Regions from separate parts of the Pseudomonas sp. SCB32 genome, predicted to be linked through region 2. Evidence: predicted binding sites of a transcription regulator. Region 2 holds the regulator's gene; the other holds the start of a gene.
What was found. Region 2 encodes LexA, which represses DNA repair genes until DNA is damaged. Its sites were predicted from a motif close to CTGTNTNNNNANACAG; they were not measured.
Positions count from the first base shown of each region.

Region 1: the regulator LexA is predicted to act here: its motif matches at 3,592-3,607, upstream of recN (DNA repair protein RecN).

Region 1 covers NZ_CP045118.1:5,296,271-5,303,005, forward strand. Annotated here, with positions in the region: gene dnaJ (molecular chaperone DnaJ) at 1-741, opposite strand, end outside; gene dnaK (molecular chaperone DnaK) at 865-2,781, opposite strand; gene grpE (nucleotide exchange factor GrpE) at 2,872-3,432, opposite strand; gene recN (DNA repair protein RecN) at 3,631-5,307, shown strand; gene fur (ferric iron uptake transcriptional regulator) at 5,455-5,859, opposite strand; gene bamE (outer membrane protein assembly factor BamE) at 5,956-6,501, shown strand; gene GA645_RS24250 (RnfH family protein) at 6,572-6,735, opposite strand, start outside.
Region 2 covers NZ_CP045118.1:4,214,276-4,221,010, reverse strand. Annotated here, with positions in the region: gene GA645_RS19260 (DUF6586 family protein) at 1-274, shown strand, start outside; gene GA645_RS19255 (hypothetical protein) at 388-627, shown strand; gene sulA (SOS-induced cell division inhibitor SulA) at 667-1,140, opposite strand; gene lexA (transcriptional repressor LexA) at 1,154-1,768, opposite strand; gene GA645_RS19240 (TetR/AcrR family transcriptional regulator) at 2,021-2,731, shown strand; gene GA645_RS19235 (L,D-transpeptidase) at 2,788-3,321, shown strand; gene nagZ (beta-N-acetylhexosaminidase) at 3,336-4,334, shown strand; gene GA645_RS19225 (S-methyl-5'-thioinosine phosphorylase) at 4,470-5,207, shown strand; gene GA645_RS19220 (DEAD/DEAH box helicase) at 5,532-6,735, opposite strand, start outside.

The DNA.
Region 1 (6,735 bases), 1.1 Mb from region 2:
GTCGCCCGCCGGGCCACCATGGGCACCGGCTTCGCCTTCGCCGGTCAGGCGGATGCGGTCGCCGGTATCGACGCCGGCCGGCACTTTCACCGACAGGGTCTTGTGTTCTTCCACGCGGCCCTGGCCGTGGCAGGAGCCACAGGGGTCGGTGATCATCTTGCCGCTGCCATGGCAGCGCGGGCAGGTCTGCTGCACCGAGAAGAAGCCTTGCTGCATGCGCACCTGGCCGATACCACCGCAGGTGGTACAGGTCACCGGCGTGGTGCCGGGCTTGGCGCCACTACCGCTGCAGGTCTTGCAGCCGACCAGGGTCGGAACGCGGATGGTCACGGTGGTGCCGCGAACCGCGTCTTCCAGGTCGAGATCGAGGGTGTAGCGCAGGTCGGCACCGCGCGCCGGACCGCCACGGGAGCCGCCGCGTCCGCCGCCACCGCCGAAGAAGTCGCTGAAGACATCACCGAAGATGTCCGAGAAGCTCGCGCCACCGAAGCCCGCACCGCCACCGCCCATCTGCGGGTCGACGCCGGCATGGCCGTACTGGTCGTAAGCCGCACGCTTGCTGGCGTCGGACAGCACCTCGTACGCCTCGTTGGCCTCCTTGAATTTCTCCTCGGCCTCCTTGTCGCCGGGATTGCGGTCCGGGTGGAACTTCATGGCCAGCCGGCGATAGGCCTTCTTCAGGTCCGCCTCGCTGGCGCCACGCTCGACACCCAGTACCTCGTAAAAATCACGCTTGGCCATAACTTTCCTGCACCTTGAAAACCTCTCCCCCAGACACGCCAACGCGGGAGCAAGCCCCCGCGTGACGTTTCATGCGCACCGACACGCTTGGTCGGTGCGCCGGAGCGGAAGCAAGCACGCGGCTTACTTGTTCTCCTTGACCTCTTCGAACTCGGCGTCGACGACATCGTCGCCCACCTTGTCGTCAGCGGCCTCGCCATGAGCGGCAGCGCCCGGCTGCGGCTGCTCGGCGTACATCTTCTGCGCCAGCGGAGTGGACGCCTGGGACAGCGCGTTCATCTTCGCTTCGATCTCGGCCTTGTCGTCGCCCTTCACGGCAACTTCCAGCTCGCCCAGCGCCTTCTCGATGGCAGCCTTCTCCTCGGCGGTGGCCTTGTCGCCAGCCTCGGTGATCATCTTGCGAGTGGCGTGGACCAGCGCGTCACCCTGGTTACGGGCAGCGGCCAGCTCCTCGAACTTGCGGTCTTCCTCGGCATTCGCCTCGGCATCACGCACCATCTGCGCAATCTCTTCCTCGGACAGGCCAGAGGAAGCCTTGATCACGATGGACTGCTGCTTGCCGGTGGCCTTGTCCTTCGCGCCCACGTGCAGGATGCCGTTGGCATCGATGTCGAAGGTCACTTCGATCTGCGGAACGCCGCGCGGAGCCGGCGGGATGTCGGCCAGGTCGAACTTGCCCAGCGACTTGTTCTGGCCGGCTTGCTTACGCTCGCCCTGCAGAACATGGATGGTCACGGCGCCCTGGTTGTCATCGGCAGTCGAGAACACCTGCGACTTCTTGGTCGGGATGGTGGTGTTCTTGTCGATCAGCGCGGTCATCACGCCACCGAGGGTTTCGATACCCAGGGTCAGCGGGGTGACGTCGAGCAGCAGCACGTCCTTCACGTCACCGGCCAGCACGGCGCCCTGGATGGCAGCACCCATGGCCACGGCTTCGTCCGGGTTGACGTCTTTGCGAGCTTCCTTGCCGAAGAACTCGGCAACGGTCTTCTGCACCAGCGGCATGCGGGTCTGGCCGCCGACCAGGATCACTTCGTCGATCTTCGAAACGTCCAGGCCTGCGTCTTTCAGCGCTACGCGGCACGGCTCGATGGTGCGGGTGATCAGGTCTTCCACCAGGGATTCCAGCTTGGCGCGGGAAACCTTGACGTTCAGGTGTTTCGGGCCGCTGGCGTCAGCGGTGACGTACGGCAGGTTGACGTCGGTCTGCTGGGTCGAGGACAGCTCGATCTTGGCCTTCTCGGCAGCTTCTTTCAGGCGCTGCATGGCCAGCGGGTCGCCCTTCAGATCCATGCCGGATTCTTTCTTGAACTCCTCAACGAGGTAGTCGATCAGGCGCAGGTCGAAGTCCTCACCACCGAGGAAGGTGTCACCGTTGGTGGCCAATACTTCGAACTGGTGCTCGCCATCGACTTCGGCGATTTCGATCACGGAAACGTCGAAGGTGCCGCCGCCCAGGTCATAGACGATGATGGTGTGGTCGCCCTTGGCCTTGTCCAGGCCGTAGGCCAGCGCAGCCGCGGTCGGTTCGTTGATGATGCGCTTGACGTCCAGACCGGCGATGCGGCCGGCGTCCTTGGTGGCCTGACGCTGGCTGTCGTTGAAGTAGGCCGGAACGGTGATGACCGCTTCGGTGACCGGCTCGCCCAGGTAGTCCTCGGCGGTCTTCTTCATCTTCTTCAGGACTTCGGCGGAGACCTGCGGCGGAGCCATCTTCTGGCCCTTGGCCTCGACCCAGGCGTCGCCGTTGTCAGCCTTGACGATGTTGTACGGCACCATCTTGATGTCTTTCTGTACGACGTCTTCTTCGAAACGACGGCCGATCAGGCGCTTGACCGCGTACAGGGTGTTCTTCGGGTTGGTCACGGCCTGGCGCTTGGCCGGCTGACCTACCAGGATTTCGCCGTCGTTGGCGTAACCGATGATCGACGGGGTGGTACGAGCGCCTTCGGCGTTCTCGATGACCTTGACGTTACCGTTCTCCAGGATGGACACACAGGAGTTGGTGGTCCCCAGGTCGATACCAATGATTTTGCCCATATTTCACTCTCCAGAAATTAGATTCCGCGCTGACCCTGTTGCGGGTCTTTGGCTCGGTTGATTACCCAGATGGGGACCGGGTGGTGAATTTCAAGCCTTCTCGTCGATCGAAGGCGGGGTTTGTTCCGGCGCCTTGCTGACCACGACCATGGCCGGACGCAGCAGGCGACCGTTGAGCAGGTAACCCTTCTGGAACACCTTGACCACGCTGCCCGGCTCGAGGCGGATGCTCTCTTCCATGGCCATGGCCTGGTGGTGTTCGGGGTTGAACGGCTCGCCGTGCGGATCGACCGGCTCGAGGTTGAAGCGCTTCAGGGTGTCGTGGAACATCTTCAGGGTCAGCTCGATGCCTTCGCGCATCGGCTTGATCGCCTCGTCGTCCGGGTTCGACATCTCCAGCGCGCGCTCGAGGGTATCGACGATCGGCAGCAGGTCGCCGGCGAATTTCTCCAGGGCGAACTTGTGCGCTTTCTCCACGTCCTGCTCGGCGCGGCGACGGACGTTCTGCAGCTCGGCGACGGCGCGCAGGCTCTGGTCCTTGGCCGCGGCGACCTGTTCCTCCAGTTCCAGCACGCGGGCGTTCAGGTCCACGGCGCCGGCTTCCGGCTGCTCGTTGAACTGGGAATCCTGAGTCTGTTGTTCGTCAGACATGCCACTCTCCTAAAAAAGAAAATAAGCCTTTGAAAACAAAGCGAACCCCATGGTCCGCGGCTCTGCCGTGTATATGGGGCGCATTTTTTTGACTTCAAGGGCGCCGACCTCAAGGGCAGCCCCAGGACAACGAGAGAAAATTGCCAGCGGCAAAAAATACTGTATAAATAACCAGACCTATTTGCGGAGCCACCGCCCATGCTGGTTCATCTGTCCGTGCACAACTACGCCATCGTCGAGCACCTCGATCTCGAGCTCGCCGCCGGCATGACCGTGATCACCGGCGAAACCGGCGCCGGCAAGTCGATCATGCTCGATGCCCTCGGCCTTGCCCTGGGCGACCGCGCCGACAGCGGCGTGGTGCGCCCCGGAGCCGACAAGACCGACATTCTCGCCAGCTTCGATGTCAGCGCGATTGCCGAAGCCCGCGACTGGCTCGCCGAGCGCGACCTGGAACAGGACGGCCCGTGCATCCTGCGCCGGGTGATCACCGCCGAAGGCCGCTCCCGCGCCTACATCAACGGCTCCCCCTGTCCACTGGGCGACCTCAAGCACCTGGGCGAGCTGCTCATCGATATCCACAGCCAGCACGAGCACCAGTCGCTGCTCAAGGCCGACACCCACCGCCGCCTGCTCGACGAGTACGCCGGCAGCCAGGACCTGGCGCGCCAGGTACATCTCGCCGCGCAGCGCTGGAAGCAGACCCGCCAGGAGCTGGACCGCCTGTCGCGCAACGGCGACGAACAGCGCGCCCGCCACCAGCTGCTCAGCTACCAGCTTGAGGAACTGGAAAACCTCGGCCTGGGTGATAACGAGCTGGAGACGCTGGAAGCCGAGCACAAGACCCAGAGCAATGCCGGCAGCCTGATCGCCGCGTGCCGACAAGTGGTCGAGATGTGCAGTGAAAGCGATGCCGGCAACGTGCTCTCAGCCCTGACGTCGAGCCTCAATCGCCTGACCGCCTTCCCGAGCCAGCCGGTCGCGCTGGGCGAAGCGGTGAACCTGCTGTCCAGCGCGCAGATCCAGGTAGAGGAAGCCATCGGCGAGCTGAACCGCTTCGTCGACAACTTCGATGCCGACCCCATGCGCCTGCAGCAACTGGAAGAGCGCATGGATGCCATCTATAGCCTCGCACGCAAGCACCGCGTGCAACCGCACGAACTGCAGGATCTGCAGCAGCGCCTGCTGGATGAACTGGAAGCGCTGAATGCCGACGACGAAGCTGTCGAACGCCTGGGTGACGAGCTGGCCTCCTATGCCCGCCATTATCAGGAGAAGGCGGAAGAACTCAGCCGCATCCGCCAAACCGCAGCGCCACAACTGGCCAAGGCCGTGGAAGTGGAAATGCAGCGCCTGGGCATGCCTGGGGGGCGTTTCGCCATCGAACTGCGCACAGCCACTTCGGACGAGCCACAGGCGAACGGCCTGGAGCAGCTGGAATTCCTGGTCAGCGCCAACCCCGGCCAACCCATGAAGGGACTGGCGAAGGTCGCCTCGGGCGGCGAGCTGTCGCGTATCAGCCTGGCGATCCAGGTGATCACCGCGCAGACCTCACGCATCCCCACCCTGGTCTTCGACGAAGTGGACGTCGGCATCGGCGGCCCCACCGCCGAAGTGGTCGGCCAACTGCTGCGCCGCCTCGGCGGTCGCGGCCAGGTACTCACCGTCACCCACCTGCCGCAGGTCGCAGCCCAGGGCCACCAGCACCTGTTCGTACACAAGGACCGTGATACCAGCGAAACCCGCACTGCCGTGGCCAATCTGAAGAAGGCCGAGCGCATCGAAGAGATCGCCCGCATGCTCGGCGGTGTCGACCTGACCAAGGAATCCCTGGCCCACGCGCGCAAGATGGTCGACTCAGCGGTACACAACTGAAACATACCCCCGCAGGAGCGAGCTTGCTCGCGAACCGCCCGACACCGGCATAGCCGGAAACCCGTTCGCGAGCAAGCTCGCTCCTACAGAAAGCAACTCAAACGAAAACGGCGACCCAAGGGTCGCCGTTTCTGCATCCGCGCGCGCTTACTTCTTCTTGCGCACGTAGAGCACCAGATTGTGATCGACGAGCTCGAAGCCGCGCTCCTTGACGATCTCCCTCTGGCGCTTCTCGATTTCCGAGTCCATGAACTCGATGACCTCGCCGGTATCGACGCAGACCATGTGATCATGGTGGCCGCTGTCGGCCAGTTCGAACACGGCATGGCCTCCATCGAAGTTGTGACGCACCACCAGGCCGGCGGCCTCGAACTGGGTCAGCACGCGATAGACAGTGGCCAGACCTACGTCCTCACCCGCCTCCATCAGCGCTTTGTAGACATCCTCCGCGCTCATGTGGCGTTGCTCGGCGGAATCGAGCATCTGGAGGATCTTGACGCGCGGCAGCGTGACCTTCAGTCCGGCTTTGCGCAGTTCGCTATTTTCAACCATGTGTGCTTTCTCGGCGCGGGAAGCTTCGCAGCTTCCCTCAATGCAGGTATGATCGGGGTTTCGTCGCTCAGCCAAGATAGTGGAAGTCACCACCCGATGCAAAACGCCAAGCTCATGCTGACCAGTCTCGCTTTCGGGCTGGGACTCGCCGCACTCGCCGGTTGCTCTTTCCCGGGGGTTTACAAGATCGACATCCAGCAGGGCAACGTCGTAACACAAGACATGATAGACCAGTTGAAGCCTGGAATGACCCGACGCCAAGTACGGTTTATCATGGGTAACCCGTTGATCGTCGACACTTTCCATCCCAATCGCTGGGATTACCTGTACAGCATCCAGCCCGGCGGCGGTCAGCGCCAGCAGGAGCGTATGAGCCTGTATTTCAGCGACAGCGACCAGCTGGTTGGCCTCAACGGCGACTTCATGCCCGGCGTGAGCCGCGACGAGTCGATCCTCCGTGCGAGCGACGGCGTAACGCCTCCTCTGAACCCGGAAGCCCCGGTAACCCCGCAGCAGCCCGAGCAACCCAAGGAACAACCGGCCAAGCCCGGCTCCGTGGAAGAGCAGATCCAGAAGGAAGTGGACCAGGTGGAAACCGTGCCGGTCCCGACTCCGGAACCGCTGGACAAGAACCCGCAATAAGGGTCTGCCCCAATATAAAAAGCCCGGCCGACGCCGGGCTTTTTGTTGCCTGCCATTTCAGGGTACGAACTCAGCCCCTGGCAGCCTTGGCCCGGGCCGCGCGCTGCTTGCGCACCTCCTTCGGGTCTGCGATCAACGGCCGGTAGATTTCTACCCGCTCGCCGTCTTCCAGCACGCGCTCATCGGGTCTGGCCACGGCCTTGCCGAAAATCCCCAGCGGGCAATTCTGCACAT
Region 2 (6,735 bases):
GGCCGCCGCGCCGAGCCCGGAGCTGGCGGAAATGGTCGAACTGGCGCAATCGCCGGAGGCTTGGCTGGGTCGCCTGCTGGCTGCCTACGCCGCGCTGTTCCAGCCGCCGAGCGAGCCGAAGAAGGCCAAGGCCGATCCCACCCAGCCGCTGATCCAGGCGATCAACGTCGACGACGAAGCGCCGGCCGAGTTGGGCAACGAAGAACTCGAGTCCTGGCGCAAATCCCTGAAGGAGCTGGTGCTGCGCTTCCGCGCATCGCTGACCGAGCTCTGATTGGTGCGCTGATACGCAGAGCCGCGACCATCCAGTCGAATGGTGGAATGTTGCGCTAGGGTGTAGCGGATGTGACTGTTACACTACCGGTTCTGCTGTGGAGAACCTTCGCTATGCCAACCTCATTTCTGGAAATCGTAGAGCTGCCTGACGGGCGTATCGTGCTGCGTCGCGCGGATGATGAGGAGTCGCTGGTGACCCTGGAATTCTCCGCCAATGCCAAGGGCTTCCTGCAAGGCCAGCACATCGAGATCGCCAAGGCGATGTTCAATGTCGGTGTGCAGATGGCTGGTCGTCTCGCCGAAGGCGGCGACATGGGCATGGATGACGAAGGTCCGCGCGTCCTGCACTGAGTTCTTCCACTTCGCCGCATTCGCGGCGAAGCTTCTGTTTCAACCCAGACGAATGTTCAGGCTCTGCGCCCGGCCGGCAACGGCGGCGCGGGATAGCTGCGTACGCGCCTTCGCGCTGAGGTTCAGCCAGCTCACCACCGTATGACTGTTGCCCAGGCGCAGTGCCTCGCAGGCCAGGGCCTGGGCGGCGGCCTGGTCGCGCGCCGGCAACAGCAGGATGCCCTCGCGGTTCAGTCTTGCCTTGCGCAACCAGTCCGGGGTCAGGCTGGAGGGCGGGGCGATCAGTGTAAGCCACCGGGAATCGCTTTCTTCGCTCAGCTCGCGGAGCATGGGGGCCAAAAGGGTCAGGCATTGACCGTGAAGGCCGCGCAGGGCGATTTCGCTGAAGGCGCTTTCATCGTCGGCGAGTGTGTCTTCCAGCAGCTCCGGGAGCGAAGGAGCAGTACCGCTCGCCCAGAGTGCTTCCTGGAACAGCGGGAGTTGCGGCAGGTTCAGCGGCTGCGGGTACTGCATGGGTGTCTCCTGTTCAGCGACGGATCACGCCGACGCTCAAGCCTTCGATGACCAGTTCCTGTTCCTTGAGGTCGACCTCGATGGGGGCGAACTCGGGGTTTTCGGCGAGCAGCCAGACCTTGCTGCCTTCGCGCTTGAAACGCTTCACCGTCACCTCTTCTCCCAGTCGGGCGACCACGATCTGACCGTTGCGCGCTTCGCGGGTGACGTGCACGGCGAGCAGGTCGCCGTCCATGATGCCGACGTCCTTCATGCTCTGCCCGCGCACCCGCAGCAGGTAGTCGGCCGGCGGGTTGAAGAAGGTGGGATTGATGCGGCAGGTGTCGTCGACGTTCTGCTCAGCAAGGATCGGTGCGCCAGCGGCAACACGGCCGATGATCGGCAGCTCGTCATCGTTGGCGGCGGTCTTGGGTTCGAAGCCGGGGATGCGGATGCCACGCGAAGCGCCCGGGGTCATCTCGATGGCGCCTTTGCGGGCGAGGGCTTTAAGGTGCTCCTCGGCGGCGTTGGGCGACTTGAAGCCGAGTTCCTGGGCGATCTCCGCGCGAGTGGGCGGATAGCCGTTGTCTTCCAGGCAGCGTTTGATGAAGGCGAGGATCTCGGCTTGGCGCGGCGTCAGCTTCAGCATGTCCATACTCTGGCTTTTTATACAGTGACTGGAATTATATACAGTGGCGGCGTCGTGGCAATGCCTAATTTCTTGCGACTGTCAGTGCGGCGCCCGTGGATGTAACCTGTGCGGGCTGGCAAGCGTCTTGCTGAAATTGAACTCACCTCGTCGCATTGCCCATGTTTCTGTTAACAATCGATCGCGCTTTGCTTGACAATGTGAGACCCTGAAACGTATGTTTCAAACAAGTGTTTGTCAGGCGGAGTAGCCATGGCCCAGTCGGAAACCGTCGAACGCATCCTGGATGCTGCGGAACAGCTGTTCGCGGAGAAAGGCTTCGCTGAGACTTCCTTGCGTCTGATCACCAGCAAGGCGGGGGTGAACCTCGCGGCGGTGAACTATCACTTCGGTTCGAAGAAGGCGCTGATCCAGGCGGTTTTCTCGCGCTTCCTCGGCCCGTTCTGCGCCAGTCTCGAGAAGGAGCTGGATCGCCGCCAGGCCAAGCCTGACGCGGCGCGCGCCACCTTGGAAGAGCTGCTGGAATTGCTGGTCGTCCAGGCCATGGCGGTAAAGCCGCGCAGTGGCAATGACCTGTCCATCTTCATGCGCCTGTTGGGTCTGGCGTTCAGCCAGAGCCAGGGCCACCTGCGCAAGTACCTCGAAGAGGTCTACGGCAAAGTGTTCCGCCGCTACATGCTGCTGGTACATGAAGCCGCACCGCGTCTGCCGCCCTTGGAGCTGTTCTGGCGCGTGCACTTCATGCTGGGTACTGCTGTGTTCAGCATGTCCGGCATCAAGGCGCTGCGCGCCATGGCTGAGAACGACTTCGGCGTGAACACCTCCATCGAGCAGGTGATGCGCCTGATGGTGCCGTTCCTCGCCGCCGGCATGCGTGCCGACAGTGGTGTCAGCGATCCTTCCCTGGCCGGAGCCCAGCTCAAGCCGCGCAGCAAGTCGAGCGCCGCGCCGGCCAAGGTCTGAATGACGCCCGGCTTCGCGCTGGGCGGTGCTGTCCTGATCGGCTAAAGTAGCCGGCCATGGCTGATCTCGATCTCCTCCATATTTCCCTGTCCGACCAGTTGCTCTACGGCTTTGCCGGGGAGCAACTGAGTGTGCGCCTGCCGGTCTCCACGGCGGCCAATGGCGCCGGTGAACTCAGTGGCTCCGGCTGCACGCCGCGCGGTCTGCATCAGATTCGCGCGCGCATCGGCGACGGTTTGCCCAAGGGGGCAGTGCTCAAGGGGCGCCGCTGGACCGGCGAAGTCTGGACCCCGGCACTGCACGAGGCGTTTCCCGGCCGTGACTGGATTCTCACGCGCATCCTCTGGCTCAGCGGCTGCGAGCCGGGGCGCAACCGGATGGGCGAGGTCGACACCTTCCGCCGTTACATCTACCTGCACGGCACGCCTGATAGCGAGCCCATGGGCTCGCCGCTGTCCCATGGCTGTATCCGCCTGCGCAATGACGATCTGCTGGAACTCTTTCCCCGGGTTCCCCTCCATTGCCAGGTCCGTATCGAAGAGGCCGCCTGCCCGCAGTGGCAGGTGGCCCGCTCTACTCAAGAGAAGTGAATTAAGGAATGCACATGCAAGGCTCCCTGATGCTCGACATCGGCGGCACCTGGCTGACCGCCGAGGACCGCCAGATACTGCGCCACCCGGAAGTGGGCGGCCTGATCATCTTTGCCCGCAACATCGAGTCGCCGCGCCAGGTGCGTGAGCTCTGCGCTGCCATCCGCGCGGTGCGCCCGGACCTGCTCCTGGCCGTAGACCAGGAAGGCGGTCGCGTGCAGCGCCTGCGCCAGGGCTTCCTGCGCCTGCCGGCGATGCGCGCCATCGCGGATAACGACAATGCCGAGCGCCTGGCCGAGCAGTGCGGCTGGCTGATGGCGACCGAGGTACTGGCCGTGGGACTGGACCTCAGCTTCGCCCCGGTACTGGACCTGGATCACCAGCGCAGCGCCGTGGTCGGCAGCCGCGCCTTCGAGGGCAATCCGGAGCGCGCGGTCGCGCTGGCCGGTGCGTTCATTCGCGGTATGCATGACGCCGGCATGGCGGCTACCGGCAAACACTTCCCCGGTCACGGCTGGGCGGAGGCGGATTCCCATGTGGCGATCCCCGAGGACGAACGCAGCCTGGAGCAGATCCGCGCCTGCGACCTGATTCCGTTCCAGCGTCTGTCCGGTGAGCTGGATGCGCTGATGCCGGCCCACGTGATCTACCCGCAGGTCGATCCGAATCCCGCCGGTTTCTCGCGCCGCTGGCTGCAGGACATCCTGCGCGGCGAGCTGGGCTTCGACGGGGTGATCTTCAGCGACGACCTGTCCATGGCCGGCGCCCACGTGGTGGGCGATGCCGCCAACCGCATCGAGGCTGCACTGACTGCCGGCTGCGACATGGGCCTGGTGTGCAATGATCGCGCCTCCGCCGAGCTGGCGCTGAGCGCATTGCAGCGCCTCACGGTCACTGCGCCGCAGCGCCTGCAACGCATGCGCGCCACTGCCTGGCCGGGCACCGAATACAAGCAGCTGCCGCGCTGGCAGCAGGGCATCAGCGAGCTGCGCGCCGCACAACTGATCGATTGATTGCGATCTGCTGCGCGTCGGCATAACGGCGTTGGAAGAGCGGATCGGACTGCTCATTGACGAGAGGTCCGGTCCGGTCTTCCGCCTTGTTCTGCTCTAGCTCGCGAGATCGCAGGGATACTTGAGGATAGAACCATGACTGTTTACGCCATCATCGGCGGCACCGGCCTGACCCAGCTGGAAGGCCTGACCCTGAAGGACTCCGTCGCGCTGGACACGCCCTATGGCGTGCCCTCGGCAGCCATTCAGCGCGGCGAGTTCGCCGGCCGCGAGGTGCTGTTCCTGGCGCGCCATGGTCATCCGCACCGCTTTCCGCCACACCAGGTGAACTACCGCGCCAACCTCTGGGCGCTTCAGCAGGCGGGCGCCGAGGCGGTGCTGGCGGTAAACGCCGTGGGTGGTATCCATGCGGCCATGGGCAGTGGTCACCTGTGCGTGCCGCACCAGATCGTCGATTACACCTGGGGGCGTGAACACACCTACTTCGCCGGAGACATCGATCACGTCACCCACATCGACTTCAGTCACCCCTATGACGAAGCGTTGCGCAAGAAGTTGATCGCCGCGTTGCAGGCGCTGGGCTATCCGCACAGCAGCCATGGCGTCTACGCCGCGACCCAGGGGCCGCGCCTGGAGACCGTAGCGGAGATCGCCAAGCTGGAGCGCGACGGGTGCGACATCGTCGGTATGACCGGCATGCCCGAAGCCGCGCTGGCCCGTGAGCTGGAACTGCCCTATGCCTGTCTGTCGCTGGTGGTGAACCCGGCGGCCGGCAAGTCCAGTGGGATCATCACCATGGCCGAGATCGAGCAGGCCCTGCACGAAGGTATCGGCAAGGTGCGCGAGGTGCTGGGGCGCGTGTTGGTGAGCTGACGACGCGCCGGAGCGTTCGGCTATCGCGGAGAAGGTCCGCTCCTGTGCCCCCAGCAATTCCCTTAGGAGCAACTGTCTTTGGGCTCCCGCGTTCGCGGGAGTGACGCTGTTATGCATCGTCACCTCGACACGTCATCCCCGCGAACGCGGGACACGGCTCTATCGCGAACAGCGCTTGCGCTGGCCCGAAGGGGGCTCATCCAAAAAAGCAATGTAGAAGGGGACGCTGTCCGCGATTTCCAATCCAGCGCCGTGCCATGCGGATCGCGGATGAATCCGCCCCTACGAGATCAAAAGCCGTTTATCCCGCGAACGGTGTACGCCCTACGGTTTTGGCAGGGGCGCGAAGAGCGCGTCGATGTCGCTCTCCCGCAATTGCAGGCCGGTGTTCTTGCCGTCTTCCAGCACTCCAGCGGCCAATGCGGCCTTGCGTGCCTGCAGCTGCTGGATCTTTTCTTCCAGGGTGCCGCGGGCGATCAGCTTGTAGACGAACACCGGCTTGTCCTGGCCGATGCGGTAGGCGCGGTCGGTGGCCTGCTGCTCTACCGCCGGGTTCCACCAGGGATCGTAGTGGATCACGGTGTCGGCGGCGGTGAGGTTCAGGCCGGTGCCTCCGGCCTTCAGGCTGACGAGGAACAGCGGGACGTGTCCCTGCTGGAAGTCTTCCACCGGCTGGCGCCGGTCGCGGGTTTCTCCGGTGAGGAGCGCATAGGGGATGCCCCTTTCCCGTAGCTGAGCCTGGATCAATTCGAGCATTGAGGTGAACTGCGAGAAGAGCAGGACGCGACGTCCTTCTGCGAGCAGTTCGTCGAGCATCTCCAGCAGGGCGTTCAGCTTGCCCGAATGTGCCGCTGGCAGATCCGCCTGCAGCAGTCGGGGGTCACAGCAGACCTGGCGTAGCTTGAGCAGGGCGTCGAGCACGACGATCTGGCTGCTGGCGAGTCCCTTCTGGCGTATTTCCTCGCGGACTTTGCGGTCCATGGCCAGGCGCACGGTCTCGTAGAGATCCCGCTGGCGCTCGTCGAGCTCCACCCGGTGGGTGATTTCGCTCTTGGGCGGTAACTCCGTGGCGACCTGGTCCTTGCGACGGCGCAACAGGAAGGGCTTGATGCGTGCGTTCAAGTGCGCCAGCCGCTGGCTGTCGCCGGCCTTTTCGATGGGGTGGCGATACAGTCGCGCAAAGTGACGCGCGTCGCCCAGCCATCCCGGCATCACCAGGTTGAACAGCGACCACAGTTCGCCCAGGTGGTTTTCCAGCGGCGTACCGGTGAGGCACAGACGCTGCCGGGCATCGAGGCGGGTTGCGGCCTGAGCTGACTTGCTGCTGGCGTTCTTCAGGTATTGCGCTTCGTCGAACACCGCCATGTGCAGCGGTTGCCGTGACAGGGCCTCGATGTCCCGGGCGAGCAGGGCATAGGTGCTGAGCAGCAGGTCGTACTGTGACAGGTCGTCGAAGTGCCGGTAGCGCTCGCTGCCGTGCAGGGTGAGTACGCGCAGCTCCGGGGCGAAGCGTGCGATCTCGTCCTGC